DNA from 3 places in the Paraburkholderia sp. GAS348 genome. Region 3 is predicted to be linked to each of the others. Evidence: predicted binding sites of a transcription regulator. Region 3 holds the regulator's gene; each other region holds the start of a gene.

What was found. Region 3 encodes HrcA, which represses chaperone genes, less so after heat shock. Its sites were predicted from a motif close to TTAGCACTCNNNNNNNNNGAGTGCTAA; they were not measured.
Region 1: a site for HrcA is predicted at 3,668-3,694, ahead of groES (co-chaperone GroES). Genes of this name have one in related genera too.
Region 2: a site for HrcA is predicted at 7,796-7,822, ahead of rpoH (RNA polymerase sigma factor RpoH). Genes of this name have one in related genera too.

Annotation. Positions count from the first base shown of each region.
Region 1 covers NZ_JBNPVT010000005.1:105,096-114,869, reverse strand. The annotation lists gene P3T22_RS10950 (hypothetical protein) at 122-277, opposite strand; gene P3T22_RS10945 (phytanoyl-CoA dioxygenase family protein) at 476-1,405, shown strand; gene groL (chaperonin GroEL) at 1,610-3,250, opposite strand; gene groES (co-chaperone GroES) at 3,305-3,595, opposite strand; gene P3T22_RS10930 (hypothetical protein) at 3,979-4,713, opposite strand; gene P3T22_RS10925 (HEPN domain-containing protein) at 5,271-5,675, shown strand; gene P3T22_RS10920 (KGGVGR-motif variant AAA ATPase) at 5,683-7,044, shown strand; gene P3T22_RS10915 (hypothetical protein) at 7,041-8,516, shown strand; partial or broken gene P3T22_RS10910 (IS110 family transposase) at 8,667-9,770, shown strand.
Region 2 covers NZ_JBNPVT010000020.1:72,554-82,327, reverse strand. The annotation lists gene ptsP (phosphoenolpyruvate--protein phosphotransferase) at 1-1,268, shown strand, start outside; gene nagE (N-acetylglucosamine-specific PTS transporter subunit IIBC) at 1,366-3,138, shown strand; gene cydX (cytochrome bd-I oxidase subunit CydX) at 3,286-3,402, opposite strand; gene cydB (cytochrome d ubiquinol oxidase subunit II) at 3,431-4,567, opposite strand; gene P3T22_RS26110 (cytochrome ubiquinol oxidase subunit I) at 4,602-6,191, opposite strand; gene cydP (cytochrome oxidase putative small subunit CydP) at 6,181-6,441, opposite strand; gene rpoH (RNA polymerase sigma factor RpoH) at 6,799-7,734, opposite strand; gene P3T22_RS26095 (acyloxyacyl hydrolase) at 8,096-8,659, shown strand; gene P3T22_RS26090 (nuclear transport factor 2 family protein) at 8,703-9,086, shown strand; gene P3T22_RS26085 (zf-TFIIB domain-containing protein) at 9,135-9,242, shown strand; gene ybiB (DNA-binding protein YbiB) at 9,266-9,774, opposite strand, start outside.
Region 3 covers NZ_JBNPVT010000015.1:108,372-118,145, reverse strand. The annotation lists gene hemH (ferrochelatase) at 1-798, opposite strand, end outside; gene hrcA (heat-inducible transcriptional repressor HrcA) at 983-2,002, opposite strand; gene P3T22_RS23145 (NAD kinase) at 2,216-3,118, shown strand; gene recN (DNA repair protein RecN) at 3,222-4,892, shown strand; gene glnE (bifunctional [glutamate--ammonia ligase]-adenylyl-L-tyrosine phosphorylase/[glutamate--ammonia-ligase] adenylyltransferase) at 5,001-7,799, opposite strand; gene P3T22_RS23130 (YhdP family protein) at 8,007-9,774, shown strand, end outside.

The sequences.
Region 1 (9,774 bases), on a different contig from region 3:
CGCTTGCCCCAAAAGAAAAAACCCGCGTTTTTGCGGGTTTTTTCTTTTGGAAAGCACGCCTCGCGGCGCACTTCCCCATGTGTTTCCAACTGAGCCTCTGACGAGAGAGGCCCAACCGAAATTACATGTCCATGCCCATGCCGCCGGGCATACCGCCGCCCATCGGAGCATCTTCCTTCGGCAGCTCGCAAACAGCTGCGTCGGTCAACAGCAGGCCAGCGACTTGCTTGTCCGGGTTGCCGATTTCCCAACATATAAACAGAACGGGTTTTCTCACACATATCACCAGCATTCAATCGGAGCCCCATTACCTCGCTGGCGGTTTCGTCCACGCCTCAAAAGGGACAATCGCAACGTGCAATAGCAGATGACGGTCGTGTAAAAGCGTCGAAATAGGCGGTTTCGCACATATGTGACAAACCGTGTTGATTAGGATTATCGGGATTGCTCCAATTTCTCATTCGGCTAGAAAAACGTGAAAACCAAAATTACCCATCCCGACCGAATCAAACCAAACGGTTTAGACACCGAACAAATTGCTGCGCTTAAAAAGCGCGGCTTCAGTTCGTTTGAGAACGTTGCATTCCCCGAGGAAATTGCTGAACTGAGAAGCATCTGCGAGCAACTGATATTCGCCGGTACCGGCGCGCAAGAAGGCGCGCTGTTTGATTTTGTCGGCGAGAATCCGCTCGCGTCAACCGCTCTTACTCAATTGCTTACGCCGAGTAACTTCAATCCGCGGTTGCGCCGGATGGACTATCACAAACGTCTTGACTCGCTGGCTAAACAGATTCTGGGTCCCCGCGCGCGGATTGCAGGAGATCACCTCTTCTACAAACCGCCAATAGCCGGCCCTGAGACCCCGTGGCATCAGGACGAAGCCTTCCACGATCCAAGGTTCTCATACCAGGAAGTGAGCTTCTGGCTACCACTGCAACCAGCCACAGTCGAGAACGGCTGTCTGCGTTTTATTCCAGGTTCGCACCTCTGGGGCGTTCAGCCTCACAGGAAACTCGCGGGCAAGGAGCGTTCACACGGGATTGAATGTTACGACGGATTCAATCCTGAAGACGCAGTCTTTTGTCCGGTGCCGGTTGGCGGGTGCACGGTGCACCTGGGTCGTACATTGCACGGAGCCGGACCGAATGTCACGGCCAATGCCCGCATTGCATATGTAGTTCTCTTCGATGTTCCTGCTACCGTTTCAACCGAACACCGCGAGTTCAACTGGCTAAATCAAACAACAACGCGCGACGAGACTGAACGTAAATGGAAACAGGGCTACGGAAAACTCATCGCTTTATATCGTCGTCTAGTGCGACGGAACAGTACCGATCCTTATCGCTTATATCATGGCCTTAAACGCCGTTGGTGGTCTTTGATGCAAAGCCGCAGGCGCTTATAGCACGTTGTCTTTTGCTGTGATGACTGCCCGAAAAAGGAAACGGCCCAATCGGAATAAGCCGATTGGGCCGTTTCGGGCAGGCTGACCATTATTAAAACCCGCATTTCTGCGGGTTTTTCTTTTGGGGTGCACGCCTCGCGGCGCAGCTCCCTATGTGTTTCCAACTGGGCCTCAAATGAGATACGAGTGAGGCCCAATCGAAAATTACATGTCCATGCCCATGCCGCCCATGCCGCCGGGCATACCGCCGCCCATCGGAGCATCTTCCTTCGGCAGTTCGCAAACAGCTGCGTCGGTGGTCAACAGCAGGCCAGCGACCGAAGCTGCATTTTGCAGCGCCGTACGCGTCACCTTCGTCGGGTCCACGACACCTGCGTCAACCAGGTCGACGTACTCGCCGGTTGCTGCGTTGTAGCCGAAGTTGCCTTGGCCAGCAGCAACAGCTGCCACCACGACGCTGGCTTCTTCGCCACCGTTCGTGACGATCTGGCGCAGCGGCTCTTCCATCGCGCGCAGCACGATCTTGATACCTGCGTCCTGATCGGCGTTAGCGCCCTTCAGACCAGCGATTGCCGTACGTGCACGGATCAGTGCGACGCCGCCGCCAGCCACGATGCCTTCTTCCACAGCTGCGCGCGTTGCGTGCAGTGCGTCTTCGACACGTGCCTTCTTTTCCTTCATTTCGACTTCGGTCGCAGCGCCGACCTTGATCACTGCAACACCGCCAGCCAGCTTGGCCACGCGCTCTTGCAGCTTTTCACGGTCGTAGTCCGACGTTGCTTCTTCGATTTGCGTGCGAACTTGCTTCACACGTGCTTCGATGGTTGCAGCTTCGCCAGCGCCGTCGATGATCGTGGTGTTTTCCTTGCCCACTTCGATACGCTTCGCTTGACCCAGTTCAGCCAGCGTTGCCTTTTCGAGCGTCAGGCCGGTTTCTTCAGCGATAACTTGACCGCCGGTCAGGATCGCGATGTCTTCCAGCATGGCCTTACGACGATCGCCGAAGCCCGGAGCCTTGACAGCAACCGTCTTCAGGATGCCGCGGATGTTGTTCACAACCAGCGTAGCCAGCGCTTCGCCTTCGACGTCTTCTGCGATGATCAGCAGCGGACGGCCAGCCTTGGCGACTTGTTCCAGTACCGGCAGCAGATCACGGATGTTCGAAACCTTCTTGTCGTGCAGCAGCACGAACGGGTTTTCGAGCACGGCAACTTGCTTGTCCGGGTTGTTGATGAAGTACGGCGACAGGTAGCCGCGGTCGAATTGCATACCTTCGACCACGTCCAGCTCGTCTTGCAACGACTTGCCGTCTTCAACCGTGATGACGCCTTCCTTGCCAACCTTGTCCATCGCTTCAGCGATACGGTCGCCGATCGACGAATCGCTGTTCGCCGAGATCGCGCCGACTTGAGCGATTTCCTTGTTGGTCGTGCACGGCTTGCTGATCTTGCGCAGTTCTTCGATCGCGGCCGTCACAGCCTTGTCGATACCGCGCTTCAGGTCCATCGGGTTCATGCCCGATGCAACGTACTTCATGCCTTCGCGGACGATTGACTGAGCCAGAACCGTTGCGGTCGTGGTGCCGTCACCTGCGTTGTCGCTGGTCTTGGAAGCCACTTCCTTGACCATTTGTGCGCCCATGTTCTGAAGCTTGTCTTTCAGTTCGATCTCTTTCGCGACCGAAACACCATCCTTGGTGACCGTCGGGCCGCCGAAGCTGCGTTCCAGGACAACGTTGCGACCCTTCGGGCCCAGCGTGACCTTCACAGCGTTAGCGAGGATGTTCACGCCTTCAACCATCTTGGCACGGGCGGAATCACCGAATACGACGTCTTTAGCTGCCATCTTCTAACTCCTTGAATTCTTTGGGATATGACCGGGAAAAGTAGCGACCAGCGCTTACTTCTGCACCACGGCCATGATGTCTTCTTCGCGCATCACGAGCAGTTCGTTGCCGTCGACCTTGACGGTCTGGCCTGCGTACTTGCCGAACAGGACGCGGTCACCAACCTTCACGTCGAGTGCGATTTGTGCACCCTTGTCGTCACGCTTGCCCGGGCCGACTGCCAGGATTTCGCCTTGATCCGGCTTTTCCGCTGCGGCTTCGGGGATCACGATGCCCGACGCAGTCTTGGTTTCTTGATCCAGACGTTTGACGATCACGCGATCATGCAAAGGACGAAGGTTCATACATACTCCTCTCTTGATTGAGACTGAAGAACGCTGAGAAAACCCGGCTGGCTGAGCCAGCCGGCGATGTTGTTAGCACTCTCGTGCAGCGAGTGCTAATTATATGGACGGGTGGTGACAAATTCAAGAAGGGATGTGGCGTTGATTGTTGTCGAGATTTGCTCAACTTTGAACTTTGTTCACTTAAGTTTGAACTCGCGACCTGCGTCCGGACACCGCAACGGCGCGCACTTTCCATAAAAAACAATGACTTAGAACCCGAGTCGCCGTGCTGCAGGGTTGTGCACGCTGCTACGAAACCTAGCCGTTTCTGACGAAGTCGCCTCGCAAAACTTAGTGATCAACATTCGGTCAAGGGTAAACCCCTGGAATCGAAGCGCTCTTCAGTCATGCTCGGGGAATTCGAAAAACATGATGCGGCCCGCGGCCGCGACCCTATCGCTCTCCTCGTGCAGCCGCTCAGGATTCAGTTGCTCGATCAATTCATCCCCGAGCAATGCGATAACGACGGCGTAAAGGTAGTCGCTGTACAAGCCCGCGACCTTCACTACCTCTTCCATAACGGCTTCAAACGATTCACCAGCATCACGCTTCCCCGTTAAGCTGGGTAAACTCGCTATTGCCGCAAGTTCAGACAGGTGGAATAGGTTGTGGCCGTGGCTTTCACTCATGTACATCACCAGTTCGTCGTCACTCAACGGCAATATTTCTAGGTCGGAAATTGAGAGGTCGGCCGAGTAGTGAAACGCGTGGCGGTTCCGGAGACCGTGAATGATCGAACCCTTGGCGAGGCAATTCGTGAGTTGGCCTCGTATGTCGCGACCCTCGGCAGACAGCGATGCGTCAACAAGGTCATTGATGCCATTGCGGAGCTTGTCCCAGCCCTCGTGCATCTTGCCTGCCAGCAATTTGACGATAAGCAGTGCCAGCGAAATAGTGGCCCGACGCTCTGGTTCGCTAACGCCGTTAGGTATGCGTACAATAAGCAGCAACCTGACCAACCAGTTCAGCTCGTTCATGAACAAGCCGACGCGCAACAATGCAGAACTGCGTTGTTCGGGCATATCGCGCAACGCACCGCGAGGCAGCTTGACTTTGTACACAATCGGCAAGGGCATAGCAATATCGACTAGTCAACATGACGTCATGCTACAGCGTCTCACCGAACGGTCTGCTTCGAGTGATCAGGACGGACAGAAAACGGAGTGAATGGCTATACGGAGAGACGGTCTGCCCACAATCCCTATCCAGAAAGGCTTTCAAGCCAATAAATCGGAAAAGTACCCGTATAGGTACCCAACATTCTCGACTGCCGTGCAGACCGCCTGTGTCCGCGCGCTGCGCGGGTGAATATACCTATATCACGTCCGGCCAGAGCTAAAACTCTTGGGGAGACAATCTATGCATTTCCGACGAAAGCCTTACTGCATAAGGTTTTCGCTGCCCCCAAGTGTGTCTCCCGAACACCGATTTTCTTGGAGACCCTGTGGAGACAAACGACGGCTGGCTGCGCCGAATTGCCGGCGCTCCGGTTGGTTGCATAGGCCGTCAGCGTCGGCGGTCCGCTCGAATGCCCCTCTGGAACGTTCCGCGCAAAGAAATCCCCACGACGACGCCGTCCAAGCGACCGGTGTGGGAAAATGCGTTCCCATACGAATGATCAACCAGAATAAACATGGCGCAGCTATATAACCAAGACATGCGAGCGGCCGCACGCAGACACTTCGAGGCGGCTGAGACCCTTCGGCCCACGAGTCGGGCGGACGTGGCCGGTTACATGTATGGGATCGCTGCCGAGGCTGCGATAAAGTCTTTAATGCTCCAATCAGGGATGCGCCCACGGCCGGACACACGCGACGATCCGTTCTATGCTCATTTCGAAGGTTTGAAGACCTTGTTGCGCGACACAGCATCCGGTCGCTGGGCGGCAGAATTACGCCGTTTCAGCGATAACAACGCTTTCATGCAATATTGGGATATCGCGATGCGGTACTCGGACGGCAAAGAGATACGACCAGAGTGGGTGGAGCGTTGGCGTCGTGACGCCGACGATGCACTGCAGATTATGATTACGCGCTGAGGGAACGATGACAGTTCGATTTGATGACAGTTTGCCGATGGCGGCGAGCGTTATTCGTGACCAATTTGGCGAAGACATTCTCGCGCGCGCAGTGTTCGTGCGTGACGCGACCGGGAAACTCTCCGTCGTGCTCGATGAGGTTATCGAAGAGCCTCGCATAGAGAGAAGCGAAGCAGTTCTACGCGCGGCGTTAGGAACGTACGCGCGATCGGATCGTCTTCTAGCGGACAAAAGTGGCTTTGGCGTTGCTCGCCTTCTCGATGAAGCAAAGGGCGCACTATATGTCTCAGTAAACGGTGATCGCGTCCGAGTGATCGAACGGAGAATCGTAGGTGTGGATTGGCTTCGGCCACCAAGTCCTGTTGCCGGTTCTGTGCCTCGCGTGGTCTTCGGTAGCCTCAAAGGTGGCGTTGGCCGATCAACGGCTCTTTGTGTAATGGCAGCTCATCTGTCTCGCAGGGGACTTCGCGTCCTTTGTGTCGACTTTGACCTGGAAGCGCCTGGCATCGGCTCAATGCTTCTAAGATCGAATGAACTACCGGAATTCGGTACGTTGGACTACTTCGTCGAGAGTGGCTTGTCACCGATTGATGCTGGCTTTCTGAATTCGCTAGTCGGTGATTCATATCTCGGACGAGGTGGGGCGCGCGTCGGCGTTGTACCAGCTATCGGTGCACGGACCGCAAAGCATGCAGGCAACGCTATTTCGAAACTCTCACGTGCGTACCTGGAGGAGATTAGAGAGGATGGTTCGACGCTTACCCTAACAGACCGCCTGCGCCAATTGGTCGACCTTTTAGAGTCAACCTCGACGTTTGACGTATTGCTTCTTGATGCACGCGCGGGCCTCCACGAATCAACCGCTGCCGCGATACAGGGGCTTGGAGCGGACATCCTGCTATTCGGAACGGATCAGCCGCAAACATTTTTGGGCTACTCGCTGTTAATGCGGCACCTGGCTCAGTTTCCCGTGGACCAGCGGGACGATTGGCGCGAGCGCTTACGATTTGTGCATGCTAAAGCGCCGGACGTGGAAGCCATGCAGATAAAGGCCGACGAGCGATTCACCGACCTTTATCGAATGCTTGGGACGCAGGAAACTGAAGCCGCTGGCGATGAGCAAAATTTGACCGCTGAGGATTTCACTTTCGATTGGGAAAGTGATGACGGTGCTGCAAATGACGTTGTGGGCGAGCAATTCACCGCCCCCCCCATCCTCCGTATTTTGGATGACGCAAACTATCGCGATTTCGATCCAGTCGACCGAGGGTCGCTGCTCGAACACACTTCGTACCTCGCGACATTCGGCTCACTTATCGAATATAGCGACGAAATAGCGGAATCGATTCTTTCATCAAAAGCGACATGACAATCGACTATTACGCCATTCGCACTGCACTCGGCTCGTTGGATGCGGCGGCTGCGCATCTTGCGAGCGGTGAAGGCCGTCCGCAAGTCCAAGAGATATTTTCCCCGGAACAGCACGCGGGGGCGCTCGATCCTAACGTGACAATTGTTCTGGGCGCACGCGGGTCCGGAAAAACGTTCTGGACAGGTGTATTGGGGAGTGTGGAGACTCGTACGGCGGCCGCCGATGCCTATCCACACCTTGGCCTTACGCGCGTCGACGTTTCCCTCGGATATTCTGGTCTGGCGCACGACGGATCGGTGAGTCGTCAAACCATTGACTCACGCGTCCCTGTCGGCGAAGAACCAACTCGTGGAGTTTTGCTGTGGCGCTGCGTCGTTTTGCGAGCGATGCACAAGGCACTTTCGGCAGAAACGGCTAACCTCACCATTGGTGAGATGATGGAGCACTACTCCGATCCCGAGCTATGGGAGCGTGACAGTTATGCGGCCGATAACATGCTATTAGATAAAGGCCTTACAGTGATCGTTCTCTTCGATGCGCTGGATAGCCTTTCATCTGACTGGGAGCGTCTACGACGCCTTATTGATTCGCTGCTTGAAGTCGCGTGGTACGCGCGGTCATCCCGATCCCTGCGAGTAAAGCTATTCCTTCGACCGGACCAGATGAGTGACCTCGGTCTCCGATTTGTCGAGCTACCGAAGTTGCTGGCTGGAGCGGCGCGTTTGACCTGGAATCCTACCGATTTGTACGGTATGTTTTTTCAACGACTTGGTTCTTTTACCGAGCTCAAGGGACGCGACTCATTTTTCGAGTTGTTGAGAGAAGAGTCCGTCCCGCCGCCGCCGCTGGATATCGCCTCAAGAAGACGATGGCCTCTCAGTCGTGACAAAAGCGTGCAAGCCCGTGTATTCCAGCGGATAGCCGGTCTATATATGGGTGCGAACAGCAAGAAAGGCCGCACCTATGATTGGCCGCTGCGCCACTTGGCCGATGGACACGGAGACGTCACGCCACGCAGCTTTCTAACCTTAATGATTGAGGCTGCGCGCGTCACCACTTCGCCGCCCAATCAGGTCATTTCCGCAGAAGGGATCAGACATGGGTTAAGGCAGGCGTCACGCGTTCGCGTGGACCAACTTGATCTGGAATTCCCGTGGATCAAGAGGGTCCTTGCACCATTGTCGCGGCTGACCGTGCCGTGCAGCGAAACTGCGATCACTTCGCGCTGGCGAGAAACGGAGACACTCGAGGCGATCGCCCGAAGAGCCAGCGAGGGCAATTTCCTGCCGCCCTTTAAGAAGACCGCGGAGGAAGGCCAACAACGTGAAACGCAAATGATCGAAAGTTTGGTGCGCATCGGGGTCTTGGTCCAACGCGCAGACTTTCGTTTTGATATGCCTGATCTGTTTCGCGTCGCCGCTCGTCTCTTGAAAAAAGGTGGCGTCACGCCGCACAGACCCGAGATCTGAGCCCCCTTGGGACCGGCATCTTTTGCGAGGCGGACTCGTGGATTCTCAGGATGGTTTGTCTGCTAGATGCTATGTGGGAGGGCAGCGACAGAAAGCCCGACTGGAGTAAAACGGGACTTGCACATTCGTTTTCTCCGAAGGAGCACGCAAATGGATACGCCTGACACAGCCCTCCGTGGGCAGAATACGACGGCAGGTGGCCGCCTGTACATGGCTTTTGAGCTGGGCGAGAAGAACTGGAAGCTCTCACTGGGTGATGGCCAGCGCGCGCCCAGCCGCTTTACGGTCGCCGCCGGTGATACCACGGCGGTTCTCACCGCCATCGCCAACGCCAGGGCGCGTTGCCATCTCGGCGCCGACGCACCCGTCTACAGCTGTTATGAAGCTGGCCGCGACGGTTTCTGGCTGCACCGCTGGCTGGCTGAACAGGGCATCGTCAATCTCGTGGTGGATTCGGCCAGCATCGAGGTGAACCGCCGTGCGCGTCGCGCCAAGACAGACCGGCTTGACAGCGACAAGCTGCTGTCGATGCTCATGCGCTATTACGCGGGCGAGCGGCGCGTGTGGGCGGTGGCACGCATTCCCACGCCCGAGCAGGAGGACGACCGGCGCCTGCACCGCGAGCTCGAACGCCTGCGCAAAGAGCAGACCGCGCACACCAACCGGATCCGCTCCCTGCTGGTACTGCACAACCTTCGGGTCCGGTCTGTCGGCGGCCGCATCTGGACGCACTGGTGGACCCGTCAGCGCGAGTTGCTGGCGCCCGGTCTGCGCGCCGAGATCGACCGCGAATGTGAGCGGCTCGCGCTGGTGCACCAGCAGATCCGCCTGCTCGAAGTGCAGCAGGAGCGGCAGGTGCGTAGCGGCGCACATCCCGGCATGGCGCTGCTCGCACAGCTTGCCGGCATCGGTGCAGGCAGTGCGTGGACGCTCGTCAGGGAACTGTTCGGCTGGCGGCAGTTTCGCAACCGCCGCGAAGTGGCCGGCTGTCTGGGCCTGACGCCCACGCCGTACGCCAGTGGCACCAGCGAGGTTGAACTCGGTATCAGCAAGGCGGGCAACCGGCGATGTCGCTGGCTGATGGTCGAGCTCGCCTGGAGCTGGCTGCGCCTGCAGCCCGGCAGCCAGCTCAGCCACTGGTTCAACGAGCGCTTTGCCGGTACCGGCAAGCGGATGCGGCGCATCGGTATCGTTGCGCTCGCACGCCGTCTGGCGATCGCCCTGTGGCGTTACTCAAGTGGCGCGCGATTGCCGACCT
Region 2 (9,774 bases), on a different contig from region 3:
ATGCTGCGGCACGCACGCTGCCGGAAGAAGCTGTGCTGGCGGCTGAAGAGTTCACCCCGTCGGATTTGTCGTCGCTGGATCGCACGCGCGTCACCGCGCTGGTGATGGCGCGTGGCGGTGCCACTTCGCATGCGGCGATTCTTGCTCGCCAGGCCGGTATTCCGGCGCTGGTGGCAGTCGGCGACGCATTGCACGCGATCCCCGAAGGTACGCAAGTGGTGGTGAACGCCACCACCGGCCGCCTCGAATTCGCGCCGACCGAGCTCGACGTCGAACGTGCGCGTCTTGAGCGCAGCCGCCTCGCCGGCGTGCGCGAAGCGAACCGCCGCACGTCGCAACAGGCGGCCGTGACTTCCGATGGCCGCGCGATCGAAGTCGCCGCGAACATTGCCACGCTCGACGATGCGAAAACCGCTGTCGACAACGGCGCCGATTCAGTCGGCCTGCTGCGCACCGAACTGCTGTTCATCCACCGCGCCGCCGCGCCGACCATCGACGAACATCGCCAGAGCTACCAGGCCATCGTCGATGCATTGAGCGGGCGCACCGCGATCATTCGTACGCTGGACGTCGGCGCGGACAAGGAAGTCGACTACCTGACGCTGCCGCCCGAACCGAATCCGGCGCTCGGCCTGCGCGGCATTCGCCTCGCACAAGTGCGCCCGGATCTGCTGGACGATCAGTTGCGCGGTCTGCTCGCGGTGCAACCGCTCGGCGCCGTACGCATCCTGCTGCCGATGGTGACGGATGTCGGTGAATTGATCCGCATCCGCAAACGCATCGACGAATTCGCCCTTGAATCGGGCCGTACCGAACCGATCGAAGTCGGCGTGATGATCGAAGTGCCATCGGCGGCGCTGCTTGCCGATCAACTGTCGCAACACGCGGATTTCCTGTCGATCGGCACCAACGATCTGACGCAATACACGCTCGCCATGGACCGTTGCCAGGCCGACCTCGCGGCGCAGGCTGACGGCTTGCATCCGGCGGTCCTGCGCCTGATCGCAGCGACCGTGCAGGGCGCCAACAAGCATGGCAAATGGGTCGGCGTCTGCGGCGCACTGGCGGGCGATCCGCTGGCCATGCCGCTGCTCGTCGGTCTCGGCGTGACCGAGCTCTCGGTGGATCCGGTGTCGGTGCCGGGCATCAAGGCGCGAGTGCGCAACCTCGATTATCAGTTGTGCCGTCAACGCGCCCAGGATGCCCTGGCGCTCGAATCGGCGCAGGCGGTAAGAGCAGTGAGCCGCGAAACCTGGCCATTGGACTGAACCCTGCACAGTCCGCAACCAGCTTCGCATAGTCAGGACGTAGAGCGACAAAACTTAACGACGACAGTCGACAACGAGACATGGATTGGAGGTGTCAATGGATGGGAATCCGTTTCTGAAGATTCAGCGCCTGGGCCGGGCGTTGATGCTGCCGATTGCAGTGCTGCCGGTTGCCGGCCTGCTGCTGCGATTGGGCCAACCCGATGTGTTCAACATCAAGATGATCGCCGACGCCGGCGGCGCGATCTTCGACAACCTGCCGTTGCTGTTCGCAATCGGCGTGGCGGTCGGCTTCGCGAAAGACAACAACGGCGTGGCAGGTCTCGCGGGTGCGATCGGTTATCTGATCGAAGTCGCGGTGATGAAGGACATCAACGACAAGCTCAACATGGGCGTGTTGTCCGGGATCGTGGCGGGTATCGTCGCGGGCTTGCTGTACAACAGGTACAAAGACATCAAGCTGCCCGACTACCTCGCATTCTTCGGAGGGAAACGCTTCGTGCCGATTGTCACCGGCGTGGTCTGTCTGGCGATAGGCATTGTGTTCGGTTACGTATGGCAGCCGGTGCAAGGCGTGATCGACACGGCCGGCCATTGGCTGACGACCGCGGGTGCGCTCGGCGCGTTCGTGTTCGGTGTGCTGAACCGCTTGCTGCTCGTCACGGGTCTGCATCACATCCTCAATTCGCTGACGTGGTTCGTGTTTGGTACCTTCACGCCCCCGGGCGGCGTCGCGGTGACGGGCGACCTGCATCGCTTCTTCGCAGGCGACCCGACTGCGGGCACATTCATGACGGGCTTTTTCCCGATCATGATGTTTGGCTTGCCAGCCGCATGTCTCGCGATGTACCACGAGGCACCGAAAGAGCGCCGCGCGATGGTGTTTGGCCTGCTGGCGTCGATGGCGCTCACCTCGTTCCTGACGGGCGTGACCGAGCCGATCGAATTCAGCTTCATGTTTCTTGCGCCGGTGCTGTACGCGATCCACGCGGTGCTGACGGGCTTGTCGCTGGCAATCTGTTCGGCGCTCGGGATTCATCTCGGCTTCACCTTCTCGGCTGGCTTTATCGACTACGTGCTGAACTACGGCCTGTCGACCAAGGGCTGGTGGGCGATTCCCCTCGGACTCGTGTACTCGGTGGTGTACTACGGCCTGTTCCGCTTCTTCATCCGCAAGTTCAACATGGCGACGCCGGGCCGCGAACCCGCCGCCGAAGACGAACAGATCGAGTCGTTCACGGCTGGCGGTTTTGTTTCGCCGGTGGCGGGTGCCGCCATGCCGCGCGCGCAGCGTTATATTGCTGCGCTGGGTGGCGCGTCGAACCTGTCGGTGGTGGATGCGTGCACGACGCGCCTGCGTCTGTCGGTGGTCGATGCCAACAAGGTTTCGGAAGGCGAACTGAAGACGATCGGCGCGCGTGGCGTGCTCAAGCGCGGCTCGACCAACGTGCAGGTGATCATCGGGCCGGAAGCGGACATCATCGCCGACGAAATCCGCACGGTGATCGCACAAGGCGGTGGCGATGCTGTGAAGCCGGTGGCTGCGGCTGCTGTCGCTGCGGCTCCTGTGGCGGCTGCAAGCGGTGCTCAGAGCGGTCCGCTCGACCCGGATCCGCTGCATTGGCTCGCCGTGTTCGGCGGCGCGGGCAACGTCGTGTCGCTGGACGCTGTGGCGGCAACGCGTCTGCGGATCGTGGTTCGCGATCCGTCGGCGGTCGATCGTCAATGTCTGGCTACGCTCGATACGGCGTGGGTCTCGGCGGATACGTTCCATATCGTAGTTGGCGACGCGGCCAAGCGCTACGCCGCGCAACTGGCCACGCGTCTGTCGACCGATACCGGTGCCGGAACGGAGCCGCAGCCCGCGTAGTGCAACGTTAAGGAGCGGCCAGCGCCGCTCCATTGCCGCGCTTATCTTCCGATGACGCGGTAAACGCAAAAGCGGCACCTTGATTCAAGGTGCCGCTTTTGCGTTTACCGGCTTGGACCTAACGGCGCGCGGCCGGCAACGGATGCATCAACGCGTCTTCTGCTTGCCCGCTTCTAAAGGCCGGCGCGATTCCAGCCACATCACGTTAATGATGCCGAACGCCAAAGCCACGCCAATGCCGAGAAGCCAACTGAAATACCACATCACAAACTCCTGTTAATCGTATTCCTGATCAATACATCGAATGATGATTTTCTTCGAGTGCCGCGGCGGTCACCTTGCCTCGCATCACGCGATACACCCAGCTCGTGTAGATCAGGATGATCGGCAGGAAGATGATCACGGCGATCAGCATGATCTGCAGCGTCATGCGGCTCGAGGTCGAATCCCACACGGTGAGACTGCTGCGGCCGTCGAGCGAGGAGGGCATGATGAACGGGAACATCGAGAAGCCCGCCGTCAGAATCACGCCGATGACCATCAGCGAGGTCGACAGGAAGGCGCTCTTTTCAAAGCGCGAGCGCGCCAGCAACAAGGCGAGTACGCCGCCGACGAGGCCGGCCGCCGGCGCGCTCACCATCCACGGATAGTTCGCGTAGTTGGTGAGCCAAAGACCGGGTGCGCCGATCACGTTCTTCAGCAACGGATTGGCAACCGTGTCGAGCGGCGCGGCGTCGACGATCTGGTAGCCGCCGATCATCGTGGCGATCAGTGCGCCGGCAAGCAGGAACAGCACCACGGTGGCGAACGAAGCAATCCGCAGCGCCAGCGAAGCACGCTCGGCGACGATGTCGTCCGCTTTCATCTTCACGAAGGCTGCGCCGTGCGCGGCCAGCATCGACACGCTAACCAGCCCGCACAGCACGGCGAACGGGTTGAGCAGCGCGAAGAAACTGCCGTGATATGTGACGCGCAGATCGGTGTCGAACGAGAACGGCACGCCTTGCAGCAGGTTGCCGAACGCCACGCCGAACACCAGCGCCGGTACGAAGCCACCGACAAACAGCGCCCAATCCCACGCGTTGCGCCAGCGCGGGTCTTCACGTTTGCTGCGGTAGTCGAAGCCGACTGGCCGGAAGAACAGTGAGAACAGCACCAGCAGCATCGCGAAGTAGAAGCCGGAGAACGATGCGGCGTACACCAGCGGCCACGCGGCGAACATCGCGCCGCCCGCTGTGATGAGCCACACCTGATTGCCTTCCCACGTCGCGCCGACCGTGTTCACGACGATGCGCCGCTCCGCGTCGGTCCTTGCGATGAACGGCAGCAGAATCGCCGCGCCCATGTCGAAGCCGTCGGTGAGCGCGAAGCCGATCAGCAGCACGCCGATCAACACCCACCAGATCAGTTTGAGGGTTGCGTAATCCATGATGAACTTTCCCTTGGAACAGAGTGGCGGCGAATCATGCGGCCGTGTTGGTCGGCAGCGGCTGATTCAGCGGCTGTTCGTGGTGATAGCGCCCGGTGTGCAGCGACGAAGGTCCGAGTCGCGCGTACTTGAACATCAGCATGATTTCGATGATGAACAGCACCGTGTAGAACACGACGAAGCCGGCAATGCTCAGGTAGAGATCGCCTGGCGTCAGGCTCGAGGCGGACAATGCGGTCGGCAGAATGCCGGCAATGGTCCACGGTTGACGGCCGACTTCAGCGACGATCCAGCCGAATTCGGCAGCGAGCCACGGCAACGGAATCGCCCATACGGCCCAGCGCAGGAACCAGCGGCGCTTCTCCAGCAGCAGGGAGCGCTGCGCGCAGAACCAGAACGCCAGCACGAAGGTCGCAAGGAACAGGATGCCGAGGCCAACCATCAGGCGGAACGAGAAGAACACGGGCGCCACCGGCGGAATCGTCTTCTTGGCGGCCTGCGCAATCTGATCTGGCGTGGCATCGGTGACGTTCGGGGTGAACTGCTTGAGCATCAGGCCGTAGCCGAGATCCTGCTTGTGTGCGTCGAAGGCGGCTTTGGCTTCGTCCGTGGCGTCGCCTAGCTTCAGCTTTTGCAGTGCGGCGTAGGCGAGCATGCCGTTCTTGATGCGCACTTCGTTCTGCGCCATCAGGTCTTTCAGGCCGACCACCGGTTCGTCGATCGAGCGCGTGGCGATGAGGCCGAGCGCATACGGAATGCGGATCGCATAGTCGGTGCGCTCTTCCTTCTGGTTCGGAATGCCGATGATCGTGAACGGTGCGGGTGCGGGCGCCGTTTCCCATTCGGATTCGATGGCAGCCAGCTTGACCTGCTGAACTTCGCCGGTGCGGTAGCCGGACTCGTCGCCGAGCACGATCACGCACAACGTCGACGCCAGACCGAAGCCCGCGGCAATGGCGAACGAGCGCAAGGCGAATTCGGTGTCGCGGCGCTTCAGCAGATACCACGACGACACACCGAGCACGAACATTGAAGCCGTCACATAACCGGCCGATACGGTGTGCACGAACTTTACCTGCGCGACGGGGTTGAACAGCACCGAGAAGATGCTGTCGAGTTCCATGCGCATGGTCTGATAGTTGAAGGTGGCGCCGACCGGATTGTTCATCCAGCCGTTGGCCACCAGAATCCACAGCGCCGACAGGTTCGAACCGAGTGCGACGAGGAACGTGACGATCACGTGCTGCACTCTCGAGAGCCGCTTCCATCCGAAGAAAAACAGGCCGACGAAGGTCGACTCGAGGAAGAACGCCATCAAACCTTCAACGGCCAGCGGCACGCCGAAAATGTCGCCGACATAGTGCGAGTAGTACGACCAGTTGGTGCCGAACTGGAATTCCAGCGTGAGACCGGTGGTGACGCCCATCGCAAAATTGATGCCGAACAGCTTGCCCCAGAACTGGGTCATGTCTTTGTAGATCTGCTTGCCGGTCATCACATAAACGGACTCCATGATGACGAGCAGCCAGGACAGACCGAGCGTGAGCGGCACGAACAGAAAGTGATAAAGCGCCGTGATGGCGAACTGGAGGCGCGACAGTTCTACGACTTCGCTAACGGGCATGTTGATCACCTTGGGACTGATGCGAGGCAGGCACGGACAGCAGTGCCTGCGCGACTTGTTCAGGCGGCAGCGACATATGCTCCGCCTGCGGATGGTTGAAGAACGCGTATTTGAGCACCATCAGCAGTGCGAATTTGATGGTGAGGACGATGGCAATATCGCGCGCCAGCGTCGGACCGCGCACCCAGGCGGCGAGCCGTTTGCGCAGGCTCGAGCGAGGGTTGCTATGGCGATTCAGGGCTATGGTCATGATCGGTCGAAGGCGACTTCACACCGGGTTAACCGGCTGGATCCAGGCCGTTTCAGCGGTCTGGCGAGTGCATCCCGATTCTAGAAGCAAGGACCTTGCGCGCGTTAGTTCGGCGCTGCGGCATTGGGTCGCGAACGTCACCACGCGCGGACAGTATCGCTACGAGGTTTGTGATACGTCAAGAAACGCGTGCTTGGTGGACATGTTCTTGAGTGCGTGCGCGTGTGCATGCGTGTGCGATTGAGCGCATGCATCGTCGAGCGGGCACAAAAAAGCCCTGCCTTCTTGCGAGGGCAGGGCTCTGCAGCCATACAACTGCGCGCCGGACGAGCCGGCACAACTAAAGGGTTTTAAGCCTTAGGCATATTCGGCCAACGCGCCGCGCATTTTCTTCATTGCGCTCGCTTCGATCTGACGAATACGTTCGGCCGACACGCCGAATTCGTCGGCCAGTTCGTGCAGTGTCGAGCCACCCGAACCGTCGTCTTCCACCTTCAGCCAGCGTGCCTCGATGATGCGGCGGCTGCGGGCATCCAGCGCATCCAGCGCACTCGCAATACCGTCGCTTTGCAGCTTGTCGCGCTGACGCGAAGCCAGCACGGCAGTCGGCTCGCTATGCGAGTCGGCGAGGTAGGCGATCGGCGCGTACGACTCTTCGCCGTCTTCGACCTGGCCCTCCAGCGCAATATCGCCGCCGGACAAGCGCGTTTCCATTTCAGCCACTTCTTCACGCTTCACGTTCAACTCCTGGGCGAGACCTTCGATCTCGTCCGGCGTGAATGCGCCCAGCCCCTGCTTGTGGCTGCGCAGGTTGAAGAACAGCTTGCGCTGCGCTTTGGTGGTGGCGACTTTCACCATTCGCCAGTTGCGCAGAATGTATTCGTGGATCTCAGCCTTGATCCAGTGCATGGCGTACGACACGAGCCGTACGTTCTGCTCCGGATCGAAGCGCTTCACGGCCTTCATCAGGCCGATATTGCCTTCCTGGATCAGGTCGGCGTGCGGCAGGCCATAACCGAGGTAATTGCGCGCGATCGAGACGACCAGCCGCAGGTGCGACAGGACGAGGCGGCGCGCGGACCCGAGGTTGTCCTGCTCGCGAAATTCGGTGGCGAACTGGCGTTCTTCTGCCGGCGTCAGCATCGGAATCCGATTTACGGCCTGGATGTAGGCGTCGATATTGCCCAGTTGGCCGGGCAGCAGCGAGGAATGCGAGAGCGCCAGTGCACCTGCCGAAGCGGCCTTAGCCGAAGACGGGCTCAAAGTACTCGGAAGGGTCATTGCATGGCTCACGTAGGAAACTCCTTTGGAATCAGACAAAAGCGTATTCAGTTAACGACTCCAGCGTTGGATGTTAGCACTCTGATTTGCCGAGTGCTAATACTTAGAAGGTGTAGGGGCATCCAAGTTCCGTATTTTCCTATTGAAATTCTGGTTTCGATAGCTATGTATCGCGACTGCGGCCGACAGTGTATGGGCCGTAGAATTTACCTGGCGAAGCGCCGCCGTTCTTATAAGTAGTCAGCATTTTGTAAAATCGAAGTGACTAATTGCGGAAATTTAAGTTTCGTCAGATGATTCATAGGGTCAGGATTGACTTTAGAATAGAAGAACAATGCGAAGGTAATCAACGTTCGACTAGCTCGGGTGTTCGATGAACAACAAAAAAAACGTTCTGCGTGGTCTGGCTCTAAAAGGCGCTTCGGCGGCTATTCTGTTTGGCGCTTCGGGACTGGCCGCAGCTGACCAGTTCGGCGTGCAGATCGCCGGCGGTCTGGGAGATCACCACATTAAAAAGCTCGATCTCGGCCTGGTCTGGGATCCGAATCTGACGTGGTGGCAGATCGGCGACTGGCACTTTTCGCTGATCGGCGAGGCGCACGTGGCCTGGTGGCATACCGACGAAGGGAATGTGCACGAGAACATCGGCGAGATCGGTGTGACGCCGATCATTCGCTTCATCGACGGAGCGGGGGCGATTCGCCCTTACATCGAAGCGGGCGTCGGTATCCGCCTTCTGTCGAGTCCGAGAATCTCCACTGACCTCACGCTCGCGACCGCGTTCCAGTTCGCCCCCATGGCGGGAGTCGGCCTGCAATTCGGCAGTCACCAGCAGTACGAGGCGGGCTACCGCTTCCAGCATATTTCCAATGGCGGTATCAAAGAGCCGAATCCTGGTATAAATTTCCACCAGCTATATTTGCAATATAACTTCTGACGACCGTGGCCACGTTCGGCTCATCGGTGCAAGGGGCTGAGCAATGGCGGCAAAGATAATCGAAGCGATTCGCGGGCTCGAGCGTGAGCGCTTTCGTGCGATGGTCGACGGCGACGGGCAGTCGCTCGATAGGCTGCTCGCGGACAACGTGAGCTATGTCCATACGAACGGCAAGCGTGAAACGAAGCGGCAGTTCATCGACGGCATTACCGCCGGGCGCCGCCGCTATCGGCAGATCGAAGTGCAGTCGCAAGAGGTGCTGCCGGTGGGGCGTGAGACCTGCGTCGTCACCGGGCGCGCGTTGATCGAAATGGAAGCGAACAACGGGGCGCTCCTGTTTCCGATTGCGTACACGGCGATTCATACACAGGAAGACGGGCGATGGCGTCTGATCGCCTGGCAGGCGACGCGTTGCGCGATCGAGTGAGCCTTTTGAGTTCACTCCGTTTCGCTAGTCGCGATCGGTGAGCGCCTTGTGAGCACTCAAGCAGCTACGCGCTGCAGTTCCTCATCGCTCCGCACCGGCCGCTTCGCCGCATCACCGGCATACGGATGCCGCGGATGCACCGGAATCTGGTTGTAGCGCTCGGCCATGCGCCGCGCACGTCACACGGGCGTTTTCGCGACATCCACGATCAATTCCACTTGCCGTTCAATCGCACTCGGCACGGGCGCTTCGCCGCGCAGCACGGCACCGATCCACGCGGCCGTGGTGGCGGCGTCGCGAGCTTCGGGCAAGTCGACTTCAGGCGCGCCGGGCGACGAGCGCTCGTGCGGCACGCGCGTCTCGCAGACGCCATCGTGCAGCCAATCCACTTGCACCTGGCGCCGCGTGTCGGCCACCGCTTCGCCTTCGGTGCCGCGTGCGAGCAAGGCGCCGCCCGCTGCGGCGTCCGGGTGCGTGTTGAACAGCTGCGTGAGACTGTCACGATACGGCGGATGCGTGTAGTTCACGAGCCGCAGCCCCGCGGGCGCGAACGGTTGCAGGATTTTCACGAGCGTATGCGTTGAATTGCGCACGCCCATCCGCCGGCGTAGCGAAAGAAGGTGCGCCAGCTTCGGTGCGAGGACGTCGACCGGCGCGAACGCGAGACGTCGTTCGGCGAGACCGTCTT
Region 3 (9,774 bases):
GTACGGCTGCAGCCATTCGGCCTTGCCGAAGCGAGACTGAAACGTGATGCGGCATTCCACCTGCGTCAATCCGAGCGCCTGCGTCAACAATGCACCGGTCTGCTGGCATTGCTCGTGGTATGGATCGCCGAGATCCATCGTGCGCTTGGGCACGCCGTGAAAACTCAGCACCAGCTTGTCGCCCGCCGCGAAATCCGGCCGGCCATGCTGATGCCAATAGTGATGCACCTGAGCAGCGAGCGCGGCGATATACGCCGGATGATCGGCGTACTGGCGCACCGTGCGGACTTCCGGCTGATTGCGCATGCGTTTGAGGGCCGAAAAGGCGTCGTCGAAGGCCGTGGCCGTGGTTGACGACGAGTACTGCGGATACATTGGCATCAGCAGCACGCGCTCGGCGCCCGCCAGCTTCAGCTGGTTCAGCATGGCCGGAATGCCGGGCGTGCCGTAGCGCATGGCGTAGTCGACCAGCACCGTGTAGTCGTTCAATTGCAGCAGATGGCGCAAACCCTCTACCTGCTTCTCCGTGAAGACACGCAGCGGCGAGCCTTCCGGCATCCACACGGCCGCGTACTTCTTCGCTGACGCACGGCTGCGGGACGGCAAAATCAACACCCGCAGGATCACCTGCCAGAGCAGCGCCGGAATTTCGACCACCCGAGGATCGGACAGGAACTGCGCAAGATAGCGACGGACCGCACGCGGCGTCGGCGCGTCGGGCGTGCCGAGATTGATCAGCAGCACGGCGACACGGTGTGACGTGGCGTTCTGTGAAGGCCGCTCGAGGTCGAAGCGCATAGGCAACAGAGATAACCGCTTTAGGCGGCACGTCGGTTCAGGTGGAATTCATTATAGCGGCGCGGTCCATTGCGAGGTCCGCCATGGACCCCTGGCCATTCGGCCAATTGGCAAGCCGCGCGCCGTCGCGCATCATTTGCAGCATGAGGTGCTACAGTCGGCAGTGGCCGGTAGTTACTGCCGGTTACTGCTGACTAAGCGTGAGGGAAAGCAGCCGCGCGGTGATGTCGACAATCGGAATCACGCGGTTGTAGGCCATGCGGGTTGGCCCGATCACGCCGAGCGTGCCGACAATCTTGCCGTTCACCTCGTAAGGCGCGGTCACCACGCTCATTTCCTCGATCGGCACGAGATTCGACTCGCCGCCGATGAAAATCTGCACGCCCGCGGCGTGACTCGACACGTCGAGCAACTGAAGGAGACTGGTCTTTTGGTCGAACACATCGAACAGCTTGCGCAAGCGCGCCATGTCCGACGACAGGTCGGCGACTTCGAGCAGGTTGCGCTCGCCGGAAATCAGCACGTGTTCACCGGTGTCGGTTTCATCCGTGCTGGCCGTGACCGCGGCATGCATCAGCGTGGTCATATCGCCGCGCAATTCGTCGATTTCTTCGCGCAGACGGCGGCGCACGTCGTCGAACGAGAGGCCCGCGAAGTGCGCATTGATGTAATTGGAGGCCTCCACCAGTTGCGACGGCGAAAAGTCCCGCTGGGTCGCCATGATGCGGTTCTGCACGTCGCCCTCAGGCGTCACGATGATCAGCAGAATGCGCTTGTCCGACAGGCGCATGAATTCGATCTGCTTGAACACGTGGCTGCGGCGCGGCGTAAGCACCACACCGGCGAACTGCGAGAGGTTGGACAGCACGCTGGCCGCCGCGGCGACGATTTTCTGCGGTTCACCCGCCTGCAGCGTAGTTTTGACGGTGCGCATCACCGCTTCTTCGTCCGCGGCGGATTCCACCGTCAGCATGGTATCGACGAACAGCCGGTAGCCACGCGGCGTCGGAATGCGACCCGCCGAAGTATGCGGACTGATCACGAGCCCCAGGTCCTCGAGATCGGACATCACGTTGCGGATCGTCGCCGGACTCAGTTCGAGGCCGGAATAGCGCGACAACGTGCGCGAGCCGACCGGCTGACCTTCGGCGATGTAGCGCTCGATCAGCGTTTTGAGGAGGGTTTGTGCGCGGGGATCTAGCATGACGGAAAATTTTAGCTTAATGACGCGTCTACAGCGAGCGCTAACGGCGGCAACCCCTGACTATCGCGCCACCGATTGGCGGGGCGGCGCATGTCATCAAGATTTCACCATTCTAACGATAATCGCCCAATGCGCTGGCAGCCCGCTTGCGCAGGCCTGCTACCGGGTCTGTCTGCGGTTTTTTTCAGGCCCTACCTATGGTGTAATGCCGGCATGCAAGTGACCAGCCAGTTCAAGACCGTCGCGCTCGTCGGGCGCAACAATACGCCGGGTATCGGCGAGCCACTGACCGAACTCGCCTCGTGCATCGCGAGGCGCGGCTTCGAGGTCGTGTTCGAAGCCGACACCGCCGCCGAAATCGGCATCACCGAGTATCCGGCGCTGCGTCCCGCCGAGATCGGCGCGCGTGCCGACGTAGCCGTGGTGCTGGGCGGCGACGGCACGATGCTGGGCATCGGCCGCCAGCTTGCGCCCTACCGCACGCCGTTGATCGGCATCAACCACGGGCGGCTCGGTTTCATTACCGACATCCCGATCTCCGACATGCGCGAGATCGTGCCGCAAATGCTCTCCGGAAACTTCGAGCGCGAAGAGCGCATGCTGCTTGAAGCGCGGATCATGCGCGGTGGCAATCCGATCTATCACGCGCTTGCCTTCAACGACGTGGTGGTCAACCGTAGCGGCTTCTCGGGGATGGCGGAGCTGCATGTCTCGGTGGACGGCCGCTTCATGTACAACCAGCGCTCGGACGGCCTGATCGTCGCCACGCCCACGGGCTCGACCGCCTACGCGCTGTCCTCGCAGGGGCCGATCCTGCACCCGCAGTTACAAGGCATCGTGCTGGTGCCGATCGCGCCGCATGCGCTGTCGAACCGGCCCATCGTGCTGCCGGACGACTCGAAGGTGAGCATCCAGATCGTCTCGGGCCGCGAAGTGAACGTCAATTTCGACATGCAGTCGTTCACCTCGCTGGAACTGAGCGACACGATCGAAGTCCGCCGCTCGCGCCATACGGTGCCGATGCTGCACCCGGTCGGCTACAGTCACTACACCACGCTGCGCAAGAAGCTGCACTGGAACGAATACCCGTCGCACGAAGAAGATACCAAGCCCTGAGCGGCCGGAACGCCGGAACACTGGAACGCCGGAAGGCCGCTCCCCCCGAACGCGAACGCCGCCACTGCCGAACCCTGAATATCAAGCTCATCAGACGACCTCCATGCTTCGCCACCTCTCGATACGCGACTTCGTCATCGTCGCCGCGCTCGATCTCGAATTCGACAGCGGCTTTACCGTTTTTTCAGGCGAAACCGGCGCCGGCAAGTCGATCCTGATCGACGCGCTGGCCCTCGCGCTCGGCGCCCGCGCCGATGCAAGCGTGGTGCGCACCGGCGAGAGCCGCGCCGACATCACTGCGGAGTTCGAGACGCATGCGCAAGTCGAGCAATGGCTCGACGAGCAGGCGCTCGGCACGCCCGCCGACGACGGCCATCATGGCGGCACCGTGATGCTGCGTCGCGTGGTGGATGCGAACGGCCGCTCGCGGGCATTCATCAACGGCACGGCGGCGACGCTCGCGCAGTTGCGCGAAGTCGGCGAGATGTTAGTGGACATTCACGGGCAGCATGCGCACCAGTTGCTGATGCGCCCGGAGGCGCAACGCGAGCTGTTCGACACCCATGCCGGCCTCACGGAAGCCGCAGCAACCGTCACGCGTGCATGGCGGTCGTGGCGCGAAAAGGTTCAGGCCGTCGAGCATGCCCAAACGCGCGACCGCGAACTGCAGCTGGAGCGCGAGCGGCTCGCCTGGCAGCTCGCCGAACTGGACAAACTTTCGCCGCAAGCGGGCGAATGGGAAGAGGTCAACACCGAGCACCGGCGCCTGTCGCATTCAGCCAATCTGATCGACGGCGTTCAAGGTGTGCTCGGCGCGCTGTCCGAATCAGACGAGGCGATGATCACGCATCTCGCCTCGATCGTCTCGAAGGTGCGCGACCTGGCTGAGATCGACCCGGCGCTGAACGACGTGCTGGCGGCGCTGGAGCCGGCCGAGATCCAGTTGCAGGAAGCGGCCTATTCGCTCAGCCACTACGCGCAGAAGCTCGAACTGGATCCCGACCGGCTCGCCCAGGTCGAAAAGCGTCTCGACGCGCTGCACTCGGCCGCACGCAAGTTCCGCTTGCAGCCGGAGACACTGCCGGTAGAACACGAAGCGCGTCGCGCGCAACTTGCTGCCCTCGACGCCGCAGCCGATCTCGACAGCCTGCACGCCGCGGAAGCCAAAGCCAAAGAAGCCTTCCTGACCGAAGCGAAAAAACTGTCGAAGGCGCGCGCCAAGGCCGGCAAGGCCTTGGGCGCCGCAGTGACCACCGGCATGCAGGAACTGTCAATGAAAGGCGGCAGCTTCGAAGTGGCGCTGGTGCAGTTGCCGGAAGGCGGCGCACACGGGCTCGAGCAGATCGAATTCCGCGTCGCCGGCCATGCCGGCGTGCCGCTGCGGCCGCTCGCGAAGGTTGCTTCAGGTGGCGAACTGGCGCGGATCAGTCTTGCATTGGCTGTCATTGCGAGCGCCGCGAGCCCGACACCGACCCTGATCTTCGACGAAGTGGATACGGGGATCGGCGGCGGCGTCGCTGAAGTGGTTGGACGGCTGCTGCATCAACTGGGGCAAGCACGTCAGGTGCTGTGCGTCACGCACTTGCCGCAGGTCGCCGCGCGCGGCGACCATCATTTCCAGGTGGCGAAGTCGGGCAACGGCAAAGGCGGCACGGTCAGCAGCGTGACCTCGCTCGACCGCGCGAGCCGTGTCGAAGAAGTCGCGCGGATGCTCGGCGGGCTCGAGATCACCGCCACCACCCGCAAGCACGCGAAGGAAATGCTGGCGGCCTAGGAACTCGGGCTGGGAATCATCTCGGCTCTCTGCGAATGCAACGCAAGATCGGCGGCCAGCGCGACTTGCGCAACGTCTCCCGCCTCTGACACCTGACACCTGGCGCCTTCAGCCGCAGCCAAACACCCGCTCCCAAAGCCCCAACACCGCCTCACACTCAGTCACCACCAGCGCCGGATCGACCCGCGCCTTTTCCATCCCATCCAGCCGCAGCTGGTGCTGCAACTTCCGGTAAACCCGATAAGCCGCACCGACCGTCTCCGCTTCCTCCTCACTCATCAAGCCAAACCGTGACACCTCACGCAGCAATGCGATGTTGCCGGTATTGCGGATCAGTTCAGGATCGCTCGCCGCATGCAGGAGCACCCAGTACTGCACGGTGAATTCGATATCGACCATGCCGCCGCGGTCGTGCTTCAGGTCGAACAGCGCCGTATGGTTCGGATGCCCCGCCTCGACGCGCTCGCGCATCTCGACGATTTCCTTCGCGAGCGGCGCGGCTTCGCGCGGCGTGGTCAGCACCTGTTCGCGGATCTGCTCGAATTTCGCGCCAATTTCGGCATCGCCCGCGCAATAGCGCGCGCGGCTCAAGGCCTGATGCTCCCACACCCACGCCGTATTGGCGGCATCGCCTTCGCGCAGTTGATAACGGCGGAACGCGTCCAGATCGGTGACGAGCAGGCCCGACTCGCCGTTCGGCCGCAGCCGCAGATCGACATCGAACAAGGTACCCGCGCCGGTCGCCGTCGTCAGCCAGGTGATGAGGCGGCGGGTGTAGGTGGCGTAGACGTCGGCGGCGGCATCGTCCGGATCGTCGTAGAGGAAAATGACGTCGAGGTCGGACGCGTAACCGAGCTCCTTGCCGCCCAGCTTGCCGTACGCGATCACCGCAAACTTCGGCACCTCGCGGTGGCGTTTGGCCAATTGGTTCCAGACGGCTTCGAGCGTGACGTCGAGCACGGCGTCGGCGAGTTCGGACAGACGGTCGCTCACATGCTCGACACTCAGCCTGCCGGCGAGATCGATCAGCAGGATACGGAACACCTCGGCCTGGTGCGCGTGGCGCAGCAGATCCATCTGTTGCTCGACGCCGTCCGCTGCGGCCAGACGCAAACGCAGGGTGCGCTTGAATTCCGGCCAGTCGAACGGACTGTCCATCGCCTCGTCATCGAGGAGCTCGTCGAGCAATTGCGGGTGGCGAATCAGATAGCCGGCGGCCCAGCGCGAACCGCCCAGCACCGACAGCACCCGATGCAGCGCCTGCGGGTATTCCGTCAGCAGCGCAAGGTACGCGCCGCGCCGGCTCACGGCTTCGAGCAGGTCGAAGAAACGCGCGACCGTATCGCCGCGCCGTTCGGGCGGCTCCAACGTACGCGCGGCTTCCAGCGCCCGCTGCGCGACGATGTCGAAGCGTTGCCGGCTACGCTCGGCGAGCCCCGCGTAACGCGACGACTGCCATATCCCGCGCAAGCGCGCCAGCAGCTCGCCCGGCTCGGGCACGCCCAGTTCGATCAGGCGCGCGCCAAGCGCTTCGTCAGCGCTGTCGTCGGCCAGCGCGCTGCTCCAGACCCACGCCGCCGCGCCGTCTTCCGGTGCGCCGCAGCCGTCGCGGCCACTCACCTTGTCGGCGAAAATCTGGTCGAACTGCTGTTCGACGAACTCGCGGTGCGCGTCGAGCTTGAGCATCAGCGCGGCATAGTCGTCGCAACCCATGGCGCGCGCGAGCGCCGCACGCTCCTCGGGATCGACCGGCATCGCGTGGGTTTGCGCGTCGTTGCGGTATTGCAGGCGGTGTTCGAGTTCGCGCAGGAAGCGGTAAGCCTGTGAAAGCTTCACGCAGACCGAGGTATCGAGCAGCCCGTGCGTGGCCGCATGCCGCAACACGGCGAGCGTCGGACGCACCCGGAAACCGGCATCCTGGCCGCCCCGGATCAGCTGAAATACCTGCGCGCTGAATTCGATTTCGCGAATGCCGCCGCGGCCCAGCTTGATGTCGTCAGCCTTGTCGGGCCGCATCGAGGCGCGCCGCTGCGCTTCCTGGCGAATCTGCAAATGCAGCGCACGAATCGCGCTGATCACGCCGAAGTCGAGATAACGTCGATAGACGAACGGCGTGACGATCGCGTCGAGCTGCTTCTGCAGCCGCTCTGCCGCCTCGCTCGCGCCTTCGGACACGAGCCGCCCCTTGATCCACGCATAGCGCTCCCACTCGCGGCCCTGCACGTAGAAATACTCTTCGAGCATGCCGAGACTGCACACGAGCGGCCCCGAATCGCCGTTCGGCCGCAAACGCATATCGACCCGGAATACGTAACCATCGGCGGTCACCTCGGCCAGCGCGCCGATCAGGCGCTTTCCCAGACGCGTAAAAAAGTCTTGCGTCGCGATTGGCGAACGCTGACCGCCCGCAGTCTCGCCGTCTTCTTCATAGACGAAGATCAGGTCGATATCCGACGACACGTTCAACTCGCGCCCGCCCAGCTTGCCCATCCCGACCACGCCGAGCGCGAGCCGCTCGCCCAGCGGTCCCCGTGGTTCGCCGTAAAGCGTTTCGAGTTCGGCGGACACGACCGCCAAGGCACGCTGGATCGACGTCTCCGCCAGATCGGTCATCGCGCCGGTGACCTCGGCGACATCCGCCTCGCCTGCCAGATCGCGCTCCATCACGGCGCAAAATACCTCCGTGCGCAACTGGCGCAAGGCCCGTTTGAGTGCATCCTCACTCAACGGGCCGCCTCGCGCGCCGGCTGCCTCGGCGCACAGCGCGTCGAAGCGCGCGTCGATCCGTTCGCGTGTGAGGGGCGCGGACGCGAGCGCCGCCACCTGCGCCACGATTTGCGGACGGGCCGCTGCGGCACGCGCCGCGTAGTGTGAATAGCTGGAACTCAGGAGAGTGGCATCAGTCATCAAGGGTCTGGCTCGCTCGTTGCTTGATCAGCGTGGTTCAGTTTGCTGCAACACACGGTTCCAGGCGGGCCCAAGCGCGGCCCGGCGGCCTCGCGCAAGTCGCGAGACGGCATGCAGAAAGGGTTTGCCGGAGGCCCGCCGACGCTTTCTCGTGTGTTACATTTCGTCGTTAATTCGCAAAACTACCATACGCCCACCCGCTGCAGCATGTCCGAGCGAAACGAATCCGCCGACCCGCACGAAACCAGGCAGGTCCGGCCCGCGAGCGGAAGCGCCCATGTGGTGCTGCATCGGACGTCCCATGTGGTGATGGCGCTCGCACTCGCCTTCTATTTCATTGCAGCGGGTCTTTTTCTCGGTTTGCGTTACGTCCTGTTGCCGCATATCGACTCGTTCCGGCCGCGCATTGAAGCCGCCGTCTCCGAGAATCTGCACACCCAGTTCACCATCGGCAAGCTGGCGCCGCATTGGAGCGGCTTTCAGCCGGGCCTCGACGTCACCGATATCGTCATTCGCGACCCTGAAGGCAAAGCGGCGCTGACCATTCCGCACGCCACCGCCGCGCTCTCGTGGAAGTCGCTCTGGCAGTTCCATCCCGCGCTTTCCAGCCTGATCGTCGATCAACCCGACGTGCTAGTGTCGCGCAGCAGCGACGGCGTGATCTCGGTGGCGGGCGTGCCGGTGCCGACCCGGCACAGCGGCAACGACACCCTGTCCACGTGGCTGCTGCGCCAGCAGGCGATCGTGGTGCGCGGCGGCGTGCTGCGCTGGCGCGATGCCCAGCATGACGCGCCGGAGCTCGCCCTGCACGACATCCGGATCGCGATTCTCAACGAGGGCTACGATCACCGGCTCGCATTGCAAGCGCCCGCCGACGGCCATGTCCTGCACGGGCCGATCGACTTCCGCACGCATTTCAAACACGCCCGGCTCTCCGCGATCGGCAAGCCGGTCAACTGGGCCGGAGGGGTCTATATATCGACCGGTCCGGTCGATCTGCCGACCCTTGCGCGCTACATCAATTTTCCGATCGAGATGTTCGCCGGCCGCATCGACAATGCGATCTGGGCCGACTTCGCCGATGGCCATATGAAGTCGGCGAGCGGGAAACTGGCCGGCACGGATGTCGCGATGCGGGTCCGCCCGACCCAGCCCAAGCTGGTCGTGCCGATCGCCAATTTCTCGTGGCGTCTCGAGGCCGACCAGGGCGACTACACACTGCAACTGATCGACTTGCACGCCGAACTCGGCCAGCCGCCGCTCGACGACGGTACGCCGCTCACCCGCACTCTCGCGCTCTCCACGCTGGACGGCCGCTACCGGACCGCCTCGCTGCAGCACGGGCAACTCGTCAGCGTCAGCGGCGACCGCGTCGACCTGGGCATCCTCGCGGAATTCAGCCGGGCGCTGCCGTTGCCGGGCCCCTTGCTGAACAGTCTGGTGCGCTTCAATCCGCGCGGCATGGTGTCGAACTATGTGATCGAAGTCGAACGCGGCAAACCCGAATCCGGCGAAGCGGGCAGCGACCACCGGCCAAGCGGCGCCGAGCCGATCGAGCGCTATCGTTTCAAGGGCGACCTGCAAGGCATCAGCTTCGCCGCGCAGGAACCGCCGCCGGGGCTCACCCCGCTGAATCACCCGCGCGCGGGCATTCCCGGTATCGAAAACCTGTGGGGCAGGGTCGACGCCGACGAAAACCACGGCACCGCGACGCTCGACACCTCCAACGTCGCGATTACGCTGCCGGGCGTGTTCGACGACCCGCGCCTGACACTCGACCGTCTGCACGGCCGGGCAGACTGGACCATCACACCCAAGGCGCCGGGCGAAAATCACCGTGCCTTTACCGTCAAGCTGGCCGACTTCGGCATCTCGAACGCGGACGCTGACGCCACCGCCACCGCCGATTACAGCAACCCAGGCCATGGGCGCGGCACGCTCGACCTGAAGGCCGACTTCCAGCGCGCGCAGGTTA